2 regions of the Brevibacterium sp. CFH 10365 genome follow, and region 1 is predicted to be linked to the other one. Evidence: predicted binding sites of a transcription regulator. Region 1 holds the regulator's gene; the other holds the start of a gene.

Region 1 (7,600 bases):
GGCGAGGATCTCGTCGATGGCGGTCAGGAACGCTGCGGTCTCCTCCTCGGTGCCGGCGTTGACGCGGGCGTGGCCGGTGATGCCGATATCGCGGATGAGGACTCCACGATCGAGCAGCTTCTGCCACAGATCGGCCGGTGAGGAGATGTTGCCGAAGAGGAGGAAGTTCGAATCGCTGTCGTGGACGGTGAACCCGGCCTCTGCGAGGTGGCTTGCCATCCGGTTGCGTGAGTCGATGAGCCGGTCGACGTTGCCCAGCAGCAGCTCAGCGTGTTCGAGTGCGGTGCAGGCGAGGACCTGGGTGACCTCGGACAGGTGGTAGGGCAGGCGGACGAGGCGGAGGACGTCGATGAGCTCGGGGGCGGCGATGGCGTAGCCCAGCCGCAGTCCGGCGCAGGCGAAGGCCTTGCTCATGGTGCGGGAGACGACGAGGCGGGGCCGACCGTCCAGCAGAGTCATCGCCGAGGACTTGGCAGGGCGGGAGAACTCCGCGTATGCCTCGTCGACGATGACGATTCCCGAACAGTTGTCGTAGGCGGCCTCGATGACGTCGAGTCCGATCGAGGTGCCGGTCGGGTTGTTCGGAGTGCAGAGGAAGACGATGTCCGGATTCGCACGGGCCACCTCGGCGGCGACCGTGTCGGCATCGAGAGTGAAGTCGTCCTTGCGTTCGACGTGCTGCCATTCGGCTCCGGTGCCCGTGGTGATGAGCGGGTGCATCGAATAGGAGGGGGTGAACCCGAGGACGGTCCGCCCGGGCCCGCCGAAGGCCTGCACGATATGGCTGAGCACTTCGTTCGAACCATTGGCTGCCCAGATCATGGAGGGGTCGAGTTCGACGGTGTCTCCGGCGCGTTCGTTCACTCCGTCCAGGTAGGTCACGAGGTGTTCGCGCAGAGCGGTGAATTCGCGGTCGGGATACCGGTTGAGTCCGGAGAAGTGATCATCGACGGCGGCGCGCATGCTGTCGGCGACGACGTCCGGAAGCGGATAGGCGTTCTCGTTGACGTTGAGCTGGACCGGCACATTGAGGTGCGGAGCCCCGTAGGGCTTGAGGCCGACGAGGTCGGACCGCACTGGCAGAGATTCGATGTTTCCCACGGCGATCATTCTACCGAGAGGCCCACGCCGCCCGGGCGGCGGGTCGGGCCACGAGACTCGCCGAGGCGGCCGGATCCGGCCGGCCCTCAGCGGACGGGGACGTCGAGGGTCTGGCCGGGGTGGACGGTCGGGGTGTCCAGGTGATTGATCTCGGCGATATCAGCCACGACATCGCGGGTGTCGCGGTCGAGGCCGAGATTCGAAGCCACGGTCCACAGCGATTCGCCTTCACCGACGACAACGGCGTCGGCATCGATGCCGACGCTCTCCGTCTCCGATTCGGCGACAGCAGCGGCAGAGAACGACTGGGTGGCGAGGAGGAGCGCTCCGCCGATGACGACGAGAGCGACGAGCAGGGTCCGGAGAAGGCGCACAGCCTGGCGTCCACGAGTGGTCAGGCGCAGCTCGGTGTTCTGTGCAGACATCGCATTACCTCTTTCATTCGTACGATTCCACCAGTAATCGGTAGAACGTCTGTTCTATTCAACATGCCAATCGAACAAATGTCCAGTCCGACTCGAACATCTATGCGACAATGAGAGAGAACCAGCGTTGTTGATTGATCTGTCAGAACCATCTCAGTCGGCACTGACACGAGAATCTCCGAAGCGGAGATCACGGCGTTCAGCGGCAGGGAATAGAACGAAGGGGAACGAGCAATGGTTCAGAACAAACGAGGCAGAGGCAGGCCTCGCAACGAAGATGTTGCCAGCGAGATCGCTGCCGCTCGCAGCGATGACGACGACGTGGTCCAGATCCCCGAGGGATCGACCGGTGAGGGCGATTTCCGCCTGACTCCTCGTCAGCGTCTCGTGCTCGAAACCATCGAACGCGCGGTCGTCACCAACGGCTACCCGCCGAGCATGCGCGAGATCGGCAGGGCCGCAGGACTGGCTTCCCTCTCGAGCGTCGCCCACCAGCTCTCCCAGCTCGAGCGCCTCGGCTATGTCCGTCGCGACCCGAAGCGCCCGCGTGCCATCGAAGTGGTCAATCCGTTCGAAGAGGAAGAGGCCGAGCGCGCGAAGTACGAGGAGCTGTCCAACAACACGGTCCAGGTTCCGGTCGTCGGCCGCATCGCCGCCGGTGGACCGATCCTGGCCGAACAGGAAGTCGACGATGTCTTCTCGCTGCCGACCCAGGTGGTCGGCTCCGGTGACATGTTCCTGCTCAAGGTCGTCGGCGATTCGATGATCGAAGCCGCCATCTGCCACGACGACTGGGTGGTCGTGCGCAAGCAGCACACCGCTGACAACGGTCAGATCGTCGCAGCACTGCTCGACGGCGAGGCCACGGTGAAGACGCTCAAGCGCAAGGCCGGTCAGCAGTGGCTGATGCCGCAGAACGAGAACTACGAGCCCATCGACGGCACCTACGCGCAGATCATGGGCCTCGTCGTCGCAGTCGTCCGCCGCCTCTGACCCTCTGTCGGCTCTCCGCTGCCGAAATGCAAAGGCCCGCGACCGATTCGGTCGCGGGCCTTTGTGTCATCCTTCGTCGGTCTCGGCCAGCCGTGCCAGGCTCTTGCGCACGAGACCGGAGTTCGTCGTCGGCCACATCCTCGGCATCGAGTTGACCAGGAAACCGGCGTACCGGGCCGAGCGCAGCCGCGAGTCGAGCACGGCGACCACCCCCCTGTCACCAGTGGAACGGATGAGTCGGCCGGCTCCCTGAGCCAGACGCAATGCAGCGTGGGTGGCCGACACGGCCATGAACCCGTTGACTCCGCGCTGGTCGGCATCGCGTGCTCGAGCCTGCATGAGCGGATCGTCGGGGCGTGGGAACGGCAGACGGTCGATGATGACCAGGCGGTTCGTGCGTCCCGGGACGTCGACTCCCTGCCACAGCGACATGGTCCCGAATAGGCAGGTCTGATCATCGGCGGTGAACTGGGAGACCAGCGCGGGCAGTCCGTCATCACCTTGCAGCAGGATCGGGAGATCGAGTTTCTTCCGCAGGTGTTCGGCCGCCGCGTTCGCCGCAGCGCGGGAGGAGAACAGTCCCAGCGCTCCGCCGTTCGACGCCTCGACGAGTTCCTCGAGCTCCGTCAGCGCCTCCTCGCTCAGCCCGCTGCGTCCGGGCTTGGGCAGGTGGGAGGCGACGTAGAGGATGCCCTGCTTCCCATAGTCGAAGGGCGATCCGACATCGAGGCTGTCCCACTTCGGGGCATCGGGGCCGAAGAGCCCCAACGAAGCTGCGACCGCGTCGAAGTTCCCGCCCAGGGACAGGGTCGCCGAGGTGGCCACGACCGTGGATTCTTCGAAGATGCCGTTGCGCATGGTGCCGGCAACACTCAGGGGAGCGACGACGAGGTTCGTCGTCTCCTTCTCCCTGAAGGTCGAGCGCGAGAGCCAGATGACATCGTTCTTGCCCGGGTCGCAGAAGCGCTCGGCGAGTTCGAAGATCTCCTGACAGCGGGCCTTGGCCATCTGCCGACCGGCATCGGCGTCCTCGGTCTTGCCGCCGATGTCGTTGATGATCTGGCGTGCGGAATCACGGATCTGCGCCATGGCCAGTCCGAGTGCCTCGCTCATATGCAGGATGAGCCCCTCGGGCACCGATTTCTGTGCGCGTTCGAGTGCTGCCGCAGCGGAATCGAGCAGGGAGACGACCCCGTCTTGGACGGTGGTGTGTTTCCGGACCGAACTCGTCGCCGCCGAGAGCATGCTCGTGTTGATCTGACCGGACAGGGCGCTGGTCACCCGGTCCTTGAGCTCGTGGGCCTCGTCGATGATGATGACATCGTGTTCGGGCAGAACGTTCGATTCTCCGAAGGCGTCGATGGCCAGCAGGGCATGGTTCGTCACGACGATATCGGCCTCGGCGGCCTTGTTCCGCGCCAGCTCGGCGAAGCATTCGGTGAACAGCGGACAGTTCGAACCGAGGCAGTCGAAGGCGTTCACCGATACCTGTGACCAGGCACGATCACTGACACCGGGCATGAGGTCGTCCCGGTCGCCCGTGTCGGTGGTCTTCTCCCAGGTGCGGATCCGTTGGATCTCCTCGCCCAGCCCGGAGCGTTCGGTGGGTTTGCGTCCCGCCTCGGCGTCGGCGCCGAGGTCGAAGAGCATTCCCTCTCCTTCGTCGGGATACCCGCCGGCGAGCTTGTGCTTGCATACATAGTTCCGCCGCCCCTTGAGCAGAGCCGCCCTGGGCAGCGGATCGAGGTCCTTCTTCACGGCCTTGAACAGTCGCGGCAGGTCGCGGTGGATGATCTGCGTCTGCAGGGCCAGGGTCGCCGTGGACACGACGACCTTTCCGCCGGTGCGAGTGACGTACTCGGCCGCCGGCACGAGGTAGGCCAGGGATTTGCCGGTGCCGGTTCCCGCCTGCACGAGCAGGTGGATTCCCTTGTCCACCGCCGAGGCGACCGCCTGGGCCATCTCCTGCTGGCCTCCTCGTGGCGACCCGCCGATGGCGCCGACAGCGGATTCGAGGAGGTTGTCGACAGCCTTCACTCGTCGATGACCAGGTCCGGACGTTGGAATTCGCGCAGTTCGTCGACGAGTTCGGTCGGCACCTTCGCCTGCAGGCTGGTGCCTTCTGCGCCGTGCGATTCGTGTTCGACCGTGCCGAGGGCGTAGATCTTCGACACGAGGTCACCGCGTTCGTAGGGAATGAGCACGGTCATGTCGATGTCCGGGACCGGCAGTCGGTCCTCGATGGCCTCGATGAGGTCATCGATGCCTTCCTTCGACACGGCGGAGACGAACTGCGCATCGGGATACTCCGCGCGCAGCCCGGTGATCACGGCCTCCTCGGCGATATCGGCCTTGTTGAACACGAGCAGTTCGGGGATGTCCCCGGTCTCGACCTCCCCCAGGACGTCGCGCACGGCCTGGATCTGCCCGTGCGGATCCGGGTGGGAGGCGTCGACGACGTGGAGGAGCAGATCCGAACCGGCGGCCTCCTCCAGGGTCGAGCGGAAGGCTTCGACGAGCTGGTGTGGCAGGTTGCGGACGAAACCGACGGTATCCGTGTAGGTGAAGACGATGCCGTCGGCGGTCTTGGCCTGACGGACGGTCGGGTCGAGAGTGGCGAACAGGGCGTTCTGCACCATCACCTCGGCGTCGGTGAGCAGGTTGAGCAGGGAGGATTTGCCCGCGTTCGTGTACCCGACGATCGCGACGGACGGCACGTGGTGGCGGGCGCGGTTCTTCCGCTTCGTCTCCCGCGACGGTGCCATGGCGTTGATCTCGCGGCGCAGCTTCGACATCCGGGCGCGGATGCGGCGGCGGTCGAGCTCGATCTTCGTCTCACCAGGCCCGCGGGAGCCGATCCCGGCACCGCCGGCGACCCGGCCACCGGCCTGGCGGGACAGTGACTCACCCCAACCGCGCAGACGCGGCAGGAGGTATTCGAGTTGGGCGAGTTCGACCTGGGCCTTGCCTTCGCGGGATTTCGCGTGCTGGGCGAAGATGTCGAGGATGAGCGCGACGCGGTCGACGACCTTGACCTTGATGACGTCCTCGAGTCCGCGCCTCTGGCTGGGAGCGAGTTCGGAGTCGATGATCACGGTGTCGGCGCCGACGGAGGCGACGACCTCGGCGAGCTCGGCGGCCTTGCCTTTGCCGAGGTAGGTGCCCGGATCCGGCTTGTCGCGGCGTTGGATGAGCGCGTCGAGGACCTCGGAGCCGGCGGTTTCGGCCAGCGCCGCGAGTTCTCGGATCGAGTTCTCGGCTTCGGCCTGGGTGGTGTTCCAGATGCCCGCGAGGACGACGCGTTCGAGGCGGACCTGACGGTATTCGACCTCGGTGATGTCTTCGAGTTCGGTGGAGAGTCCGGCCACCCGGGTGAGGGCGGCACGCTCGGCGAGGTCGAACTGGTCGTCCTCGGGGGTGGTGTCGTGATCATCGAGGGCTTGGGCACCTCGGGAGAGCACACGGTCGAGCATCGCTTTGCGACGCTCTTTGTCTTCAGACGTCATTCATTCCTTTGTTCTCTGCCGTCCGCACGGGACTTCTCGTGCGGACGTCGTCATGCTTCGCACCGGTCGCGGCGATGCGCACCGACGGTGGTGTCCGTCAATTATCCCACAGCCGTCTACACTGAAACGGTGTCAGAGCACTATTTCACCGAATCGCCGAGCAGCGAGGCCAAGTCGCGGGAATTGAACCTCGAGTTGGCCGGCCGCGCCGTCACCGTCGAAACCGTATCAGGCACGTTCTCGCCCACTCGCCTCGACCTCGGCACCGCTGTGCTCCTGCGTCATCTGCCGCAGCCGCCGGCCGGCGATATCCTCGACCTCGGCTGTGGGTGGGGGCCGATCGCCCTGCACACGGCCCTGGATGCCCAGGACGCCGAGGTGGATGTGCGGGTGTGGGCACTCGACGTCAACTCCCGCTCATTGGAGACCACGGCGGCGAATGCGCGCAGGCTGGGTCTCGAATCGATTCGCACGGTCACCGCCGCTGATGTTCCCGACGAGGTGCAGTTCGCCGCGATCCGGTCGAACCCGCCGATCCGCATCGGCAAGGAAGCGCTGCACGAACTGTTGGAGATGTGGCTGCCGCGCCTGGCCCCGGGCGGCCGCGCGGACCTGGTCGTGTCGAAGAACCTCGGCGCCGATTCCCTGCAGAAGTGGATCGCCGGGATGCTCGGCGACGACTTCGAGGTCGTGCGCACGGGCTCGTCGAAGGGTTTCCGCGTGCTCACGGTCGAGCGCGGCTGAGGCGCGACCGACTCAGCTGATCGTGCCGCTGGCGACGAGGACCGCGGGGCCGGCGAGGCTGACGCGTCCGCTCGTGCCCTCGACATCGGGTTCGATTTCGATGCGCAGCTGACCGCCGGGCACATCGACTCGCCATTGCAGAGGTGACTTCTCCCCGGCCCAGTGATGGGCTGCGATCGCCGCCGCGCAGGCACCCGTTCCGCAGGACCGGGTCTCTCCGACTCCGCGTTCGAACACGCGCATGCGCAGAGCGCCTTCTCCCCCGGCCACATCGGATCGGGCCGGTTCCATGACGATGTATTCGATGTTGGATCCCTGCGGCGGGACAGGGTCGAGGAGTGGGGCATCGCGCAGGTCGGCGGCTGCGAGCTCAGCGTTCTCGGCCAGGGCGACGACGGTGTGGGGGTTGCCGGTGGACACGCGCAGGCCGGGGCGGGCGACCTCGATGCCGCCGGTGTCCACGAGCACGGAGCTCGATGGGTCGAGCGACCAGTCGCCCATGTCGATCGTGTACCAGGCATCGCCGGGCGAGCCCGGTCCTGACACTCCCGTACCGACGACGTCGTCGCCGGTCTGGACGCCGAGAGCCGGGTTGAGGGTCGTGCGCACCGTCTTGATGCCGTCACGGGTGCCGACGAGGATGTCACGGGCATCAGCAGAGACGCGACCGCTGGTGACGAGCGCGTGAGCGAAGACACGGACACCGTTGCCGCACATCTCGGACAGGCTGCCGTCATTGTTGTAGTAGTCCATGAACCATTCGGCTCCGGCTTCGGCCTGTTCGGCGGCCCCCGGGATGCCGCTGGCTGCGGAACGGACGATGCGGATGAT
Region 2 (7,600 bases), on a different contig from region 1:
CGGACTCGAGGCCTCGGATGAGTCGGCTGAGGGGCGGCTGGGTCATGTGAAGTCGTTCGGCGGCCCGGCCGAAGTGAAGTTCCTCAGCGAGGACGAGGAAAGCGCGGATGTGCTTGGTGTCCATATCGGTGTCCCAATCGTGAAATGCGGCCGTCCCTTCAAAGAGGACCGGGAGATATTCGTGCAGAGTGTGCATCAATCAGCTCCATTATAAGTATTGGACGGGTATCAATGACTTTGGAAGGATGACTGAGGTCACAGTCATTCGAAGTTCGAGGAGGAACGCGATGGACAAGACGATGAGTCTTCCCCGAGCGATCAGCACCTATCTGAGCGATGGAGACACAGTCGCGCTGGAGGGATTCGGTCATATCGTGCCGGTCGCCGCCGCGCACGAGATCATCCGGCAGGGCTTCACAGATCTGGTCCTCGCCCGCATGTCCTGTGATGTCATCGTCGACCAGCTGCTCGGAGCGAACTGCCTGAAGGGCCTCATCTCCTCGTTCATCGCCAACAGTTCGGCCGGTTCCCTCCACGAGCTGCGGCGGCGCATCGAGATGTCGGACCCGGAACCGCTGTGGTTCGACGAATACAGTCACGGCGGAATGGTCGCTCGCTACCAGGCCGGTGCCGCGAAGCTCCCGTTCCAGCCCATCGCCTCCTACCGAGGCAGCGACCTGGCGGCGAAGAACCCACGGATCAGATCCGTGCCCGACCCCTACGGCGGACCGGACATCCACGTCGTGCCCGCACTCAATCCCGACCTCACGATCATCCACGCCCAACGCGCAGACCTACACGGAAACGTGCAGGCCTGGGGGATGCTCGGGATCCAAACCGAGGCCGCGTTCGCCGGTCGCCGTCTCATCGTCACCGTCGAAGAGATCGTCGACGAGGCTGTCATCCGCTCCGATCCGAACCGCACGATCGTTCCCGCGCACGTCGTCGATGCCGTGGTCGCCGTCCCCCGGGGCTCGCATCCTCACTCGGTCCAGGGCTATTACGACCGCGACGACGAGTTCTCGAGACAGTGGTCGGTGCTCGCCCGCGACGCTGCGGCGGTTCAGAACTGGCTCGAGACCAACATCCGCGACTCGAGCGACCACGACGAGTTCCTTGCCACCCTCGGATCTGACCACTTCGAGCGGATGGCCATCCACGACGCCTATTCGACACCTGTGAACTACGGAGGCCGAGCATGACACTGAGTGCTCACGACACGACTGAGACTCAGACCCGCGACGAGGTCAGCGACGCCACCAGCAGCGAGGTCACCCATGACGAGACCACCGGCGACGAGGTCACCAGCAGCGAACTTCTCACGGTCCATTCGGCGCGGGCGCTGGCCGGACGCAACGTGGTCTTCGCCGGACACGGCCTGCCCACGCTGGCCGTCTCCCTGGCCCAGCACACCGTTGCGCCGGACGTCGAGATCGTCTACGAATCGGGAGTCACCGGAGCCAGACCGCCGGTCATGCCGCGCAGCATCTCGGACTCGATCCTCGTGCCGGGAGCCGCCTCGGTGATGCCGATGACGCACCTGTTCAACTATGTTCTGCAGGGCCAGCGCATCGATGTCGGATTCCTCGGCGCCGCGCAGGTCGACAAGTACGGGAACCTCAACTCCACCCTCATCGGTGAGGACTGGGAGCACCCCGACAGCCGGCTTCCGGGCTCAGGAGGAGCCATCGAGGCCATGGCGGGCGCAGCCGAGATCTTCCTCGTCATGCGTCGACACACCCCGCGCACCTTCGTCGAATCCTTGGACTTCGTCACCTCCCCGGGGCCGAAGAAGGCCGCCGAGGCGGAGGTCGGGTCTATGCCGACGGGCGCAGGCGTGACCCATGTGATCACCGACCTGGGAATCATGACGCGCTTCGCCCGGGATGAAGAGCTCACGCTCACGGCCGTTCACCCGGGTGTCGACCCCGCCGAGGTGGTGCGCCAGACCGGGTGGAACCTGCAGGTCTCGCCCGACCTCGAGACGACGCAGCCGCCGACTCCGGGTGAGCTGGCACTGCTGCGAGAGACGCTCGATCCCACCCGCATCTACCTGCGCTGAACCGGAGCCCTCACTCGCCCATCCATGTCCGTGGGCAGCTGTGGGCAGCAGCCGACAGCTGAGGCTTCCTACCGAGCACGCGAGAATTCGAACCGAAGAAAGTTGAAATCATGTCAATGAAGACAAGCACCCAGGCTGCATCCCCTCCTGACCCGAATGTGACTCGTCCCGAGCTGCGCCGTGCCGCATGGTCATCGTGGCTCGGCAGTTCGCTCGAGTACATGGACTTCACCCTCTACACGCTTGCCTCAGCCTTGGTCTTCGGGCCGCTCTTCTTCCCCAATGAGACTCCTGCGGTCGCGCTGATCTCCAGCCTCGGTGTCTATGGATCCGGGTTCGTCGTCCGCCCGATCGGCGGGTACGTCTTCGGCCGAGTCGGTGACAAGCACGGACGTCGGATCGTCCTCATCGTCACCCTGTCGATGATGGGCATCGCGACCATGGGCATCGGGCTTCTGCCGACTTATGCGCAGATCGGCATCTGGGCACCTGCGCTGCTTGTCGTCCTCCGACTCGTGCAGGGGTTCGGAGCCGGAGCCGAATTGGCCGGAGCCTCGGTGCTCTTGGTCGAATCGTCGCCTGTGCGTCGCCGTGGGCTCTTCGGAGCGATCGTGGCGATGGGGACCAACAGCGGAATCTTCCTGGCCACAGTTCTGTGGACCCTGCTCACCCTGCTGCCGGACGAAGCCTTCCTCAGCTGGGGCTGGAGGGTGCCCTTCCTGCTCAGCATCGTCACCACATTCGTGGCACTGGCGATTCGCACGAAGGTCAAGGAATCCCCGGTGTTCGAGGAAGCCAAGGAACGCCGCGCGGAGGCCGCTGCGCACAAGGTGGAGCAGCCGAGCATCCTCGTCGAGGCGCGCCGGTCGACGAAGTCGTTCCTGCTCGCCCTGGGTATCCGCATGGGCGAGAACTCTGCGGTCTACCTGGTCAAAGGCTTCATGGTCGGATGGGTCGTGACTACGACCGGCCTTGATTCCGCGGTGGTCACGACCGGCATCATGATCGGAACCGTCATCGGCTTCGCGACCGTGCCGTATTTCGGCAGGCTCAGCGACAAGGTGGGCAGGCGACCGGTGTTCCTGGGATTCACTCTCTTCCAGATCCTCTTCGCGATTCCGGCCATGCTGCTCATCGAGACCGGCAATCCGATCGTCATCGCCGCTGTCTTCGCGGTCTTCGTGGGCGGCCCTCTGCCGAACCTCTACGGCGTTGAGTCGAGCTGGCTGGTCGAACTGTTCGGATCGAAGCACCGGTATACGTTCATGACCACGATCAAGGAAGTCGGGTCGGTCGTCTCCGGCGGCCTGGCACCGGTGATCGCGGCATCGCTCGTCGCCGTGATCACCGACTCGTGGTGGCCCGTCGCGATCGTTCTCATCCTCTTCGCCGGCTGTGGCCTGCTCGGCGCACTCTTCGCACCCGAAACCCGTGGTCGCGACCTCACGACTGAAGTCGACGCAGTGGACGAACGGCGCCCGCTGCAGTAGGGGAGGAGGGCCCGGGCCCCTGCGATAGTCGACGGACGCCCCATTGCGATTGGCGACGGACGGCCCAATGCGATTGGCGACGGACGGGCCGGTGCGGTGGACGACGACCAACCCACTGCGGTAGACGTCGGCCCGACCGACGAAACGCGATCCGTGGTTTCGGCGCTGAGAGGTCTGCCGCCAGCGCTGTCGGCGTCGGCGTCCGAGCTGGGAGCGATGCCGCAGGCTCCGTGGCGCGTCATCAGAACGGTGGGGGATCGACCTCGAGGTCGTGGTCCCAGTTCACTGTCTTGGAGACGAAGCGGTGGTCCCAAGGATCTGCGGTTCCCGCATCCTTGCGCATCGCGGTGTCCTCAGACTGCGTATTGCCCTCGGAGCCGGTGATGCTCGAGCCAGCGTTGGTACGGGCGCTGGGCTTGTCGGGCTCGTTCGGGTCGAAGTCGATATCGTCGATGTCGAGCTTGGCAAGACGCGCCCATTTGACTACTTGGGCATACCTCGCGTTCCCCGTCAGCTGCTTCACCGCGGCAGTGTCGGAGCCGGCAGGGAGACAGGGCTGGAAGACAGAGTTCTCCCAGTCGAGGCACCGCTCGAGCCTCAGCCGCTGTCGTGCGGCACGCTGGTCATTGAATGCCTCCGACAAGCGACGCTGCTTGGCATCGCGCTCCTCGCGTAGGCGCTTCTTCTCGTCACGCTCGCGAATTGTCGACTCGCCGGGCATGAGCTCAAGCACCGTCGGAACAGTGGGGATCATCGATACGGGCAGAGTCCACCGCTCGAGACCCAAGTGTGCCAAGGCGGCGAAGTCGAGGACCTGGGCAACATTGATCGGCTGCTCGGGAGCCGACACAGTGGTCGAGATCCCGTGCCTGAATTCGTAGTCGATTACGCCGGATTTGGGCATAGTGACCCTATACCGACCGGCAGTCTTGAGCGCATGGTGCAGTCGGCACAGTGGGTGAATGTTCCCGAATCGGGTGAGTCCGCCCTTGAGCGGCACGAGGTGGAAGAACGGATTGACATGGTCCATCTCCGACTTCTCAGCCCTGCGCGAGCAGCCGGGGACAGTGCACACCGTCCACTGCTCGATCAGGGTCTTGCGGAGGTCCCTCGGGACTGTATAAGTCGTGGCCTTCGCATCGATGGGAGTGCCGGTGGCGGGATCGGTGAGGATCCGCTGGATGGACTTCGACCGGCCGGCGATCGTGCGAGCTACCTCGGCGGGGACCGGCGAGCCGTCAGCGAAAGTGCCGGGCAGGTCCGAGTCGCCGGTGAGGGTGAGGAACGGAACCGTCACGACCGTGGCGGCCTGGTTCGCCAGCCACGACTGGCTGGTGGGCATGCGCAGTTTGATCGAGTACTCGACGGGGCCATGGTCGGCCTGATCGCCATCCTTGGGGGCCGGGGCGAAAGCGGACCCGATGGATTGATCGCCCGACACGTCGCCGGCGATCGCGCTGTCGGCGTCGGGCGACTGCGCGGCGACTCGCTTGGCATAGTCAGCGAGGCCGTCTTCGGCGTCCAGGCCCGGAATGAGCTCTCCGTCGGCACCGAGCATCGGTGCCTCTTTGGCGGTCTGGATACCGGTGACCGAATCGACTGCGACGACCTTGACGCTCAGCTCGGGAACCGGACGGACGAACAGGTCGTATTCGAGCTGGGAAATGGAGCGGTCGTCGTTGAGCTCGACTCCTGCGGGCAGATTGAACGCAGACTTGTTCTTCCCATTAATCGCCAGGGCCATTGCCTGGATCCGGTTGTAGCAGGAGAAGATCTCGGCGGACGGACCGCTGACGGTGAGGCACGCGGAGCCGTCCTTATAGCCCTCGACGTCGATGCGGCGGCGCTTCGTGGCGATCTCTGTCGCATCGGTCGGAGGCACGAGCAGGGCGATCATCTTCGTCAGAGCCCTGCGCAGGGAGTCACAGGTGACATCGGCCTTCTTGGTGGCCAGGAAGGCATCGATCCGCGGCAGGAACTCGAATGCAACGTTCTGGCACTGCTGAGCAGCGACATCGACATGAGCGCGCGTGAACTCGCCGGCACGGACACGGTCGGTGAACCGGGGGAGTCCGTAGAGGATCGTCATCGCGCTCGACAGCTGGCGGTAGGTGCGTCCCGAATTGGTTCCCAGCACCGTCGAGATCTCGACGAGGTCATCGGAGTCCACGTTGTCATAGACCCACTTCGAGAAGCAGATGCCCGAGTCGAGCTCGGGGAACTCCGGCAACAGGTTCCGCGCGGCATCCGAGGCCTTCTTCTGCTCACGAGCAAAGTCTTCGTCATAGAACACGGCCGGGTCCGTCGCGGCCTCGGCGCTAGACGGGGCGTCCACGGCCGATTCACTGGGCTCGGCACCAGACTTCTCGCCGACGGCCTGCGAATCGGCTGCTGCTGCTGCGTGTCTGGATTCCTTGTCGCGGCGCTCGAAAGTTCCGGCGATCGTCTCGCAGCGGAACGGCTCGGAGCCCTCGGGGATGGGGAAATCGAGGCCGATGAAGACCTGTTCGAGCACCACTGCAGACAACGATTCGAAGGCGGAGAGATAGGCGCGATCTGCGGCGGCGGACTCCTCAGCGAAGCGAGACATGCTCGATTCGAAGCGGATGGTCAGCCGCGGAGACGACGGTGTCGTCTCGGGTGCCTCGGCGTGCGCCGGGGTGGAACGGTCGGTCGTGCCCTTCATTGCGTTTTCACCTGCCTCGGACTTCGTTGTCGGGGAAGTGGAGCTGATTTGAAAAGCCTGTAACACTATGATAATCAATCAAAGTGCCATATACAATAGAAAACAGAAAAATAGTTCGAATAATTCTCGATAGCTGATCGTGTCTGATTTCGTTGTGCAACAATCGTCGCATTCGGCACTGACACGAGAATCCGGGCTGGCCCGAGCTGACACGAGAGCCCGAGCTGGCACGGGTGACCGAGCTGGCACGAGAACCCGAGCTGACACGCGAGCCCGAGCTGGCACAAGAATCCGAGGTGACGCCAGGGCATAAGCTGAGATGAGAACCCAGTCAGACACGAGAACGCCAAGGGAGCTGCGCCCGCCTTCCGCGGTTCCAAAGGTCCGGAGAACATGCCACCGAAACGCCGGGCAACCTCGGCGAGGGGTGGATTTTCGAGTGAATCGAGTCACGTCATCGGTTATGCTGATCGGGTTGCCGGATGCGACCCATGAGGTCGACACTCGCCCTTATGCGAGCCGTATCCGCACAGCGCGCACCTGCGGCGCCCTTCACCTAGGGTCTGCACCACAGGGCGCGCAGACGTCACCGCATCATCCTTCACTGGTGACCAGTTCTTCGTCAGGACCGCCTCGGCGAACCCATACGGGCTCATACAAGTGCAGCCGGGCTCTTGCGAACCCATACGGGCCATGCGAGTGCAACCGGGCTCATGGAAACCCATGCGAATGCCGCCGAAGCCGCGCCTCCGACGGCCGACGTCCAGACGATCACTGTCGACGACAGCGAATACGCCCTGTCGCCGCATCAACCACGAGGATCAAACATGACGACCACCGCCGAAAACTCGACCGCTTCCGGCCAGAACGCGCCGACTCCCATCACCGATCAGGAGATCTTCGCCGCCCACGAAGGCGGCAAACTCTCCGCCGAGCTGACCAGCCCGCTCGCCACTCAGCGCGACCTGTCGATCGCCTACACGCCGGGCGTGGCCAAGGTGTGCACCGCGATCAAGGACGAACCGCAGCTGGCACGCACCCATACCTGGACGGGCCGCCTCGTCGCGGTCATCTCCGACGGCTCGGCCGTGCTCGGCCTCGGCGATATCGGAGCGAAGGCCTCGCTGCCGGTGATGGAGGGCAAGTGCGCCTTGTTCAAGAGCTTCTCGGGACTCAATGCGATCCCGATCGTCCTCGACACCAATGACACCGACGAGATCGTCGAGACCATCGTCCGGATGGCCCCGACCTTCGGCGCGATCAACCTCGAGGACATCTCCGCTCCGCGCTGCTTCGAGATCGAGGACCGCGTCAAGGAAGCCCTCGACATCCCCGTCATGCACGATGACCAGCACGGCACCG

Evidence for each region. Region 1 encodes LexA, which represses DNA repair genes until DNA is damaged. Its sites were predicted from a motif close to TCGAACANNTGTTCGA; they were not measured.
Region 2: FHG09_RS18400 (HNH endonuclease signature motif containing protein) is a predicted target of LexA. The motif match lies at 6,342-6,357, and genes of this name have one in related genera.

The regions. Positions count from the first base shown of each region.
Region 1 covers NZ_VIGO01000006.1:303,207-310,806, reverse strand. The annotation lists gene FHG09_RS14185 (histidinol-phosphate transaminase) at 1-1,101, opposite strand, end outside; gene FHG09_RS14180 (LysM peptidoglycan-binding domain-containing protein) at 1,188-1,526, opposite strand; gene lexA (transcriptional repressor LexA) at 1,761-2,519, shown strand; gene FHG09_RS14170 (ATP-dependent DNA helicase) at 2,586-4,556, opposite strand; gene hflX (GTPase HflX) at 4,553-6,025, opposite strand; gene FHG09_RS14160 (class I SAM-dependent methyltransferase) at 6,155-6,769, shown strand; gene dapF (diaminopimelate epimerase) at 6,782-7,600, opposite strand, start outside.
Region 2 covers NZ_VIGO01000012.1:6,239-13,838, forward strand. The annotation lists gene FHG09_RS18380 (LysR substrate-binding domain-containing protein) at 1-196, opposite strand, end outside; gene FHG09_RS18385 (CoA transferase subunit A) at 288-1,202, shown strand; gene FHG09_RS18390 (CoA-transferase subunit beta) at 1,199-2,062, shown strand; gene FHG09_RS18395 (MFS transporter) at 2,173-3,552, shown strand; gene FHG09_RS18400 (HNH endonuclease signature motif containing protein) at 3,794-6,238, opposite strand; gene FHG09_RS18405 (NADP-dependent malic enzyme) at 7,066-7,600, shown strand, end outside.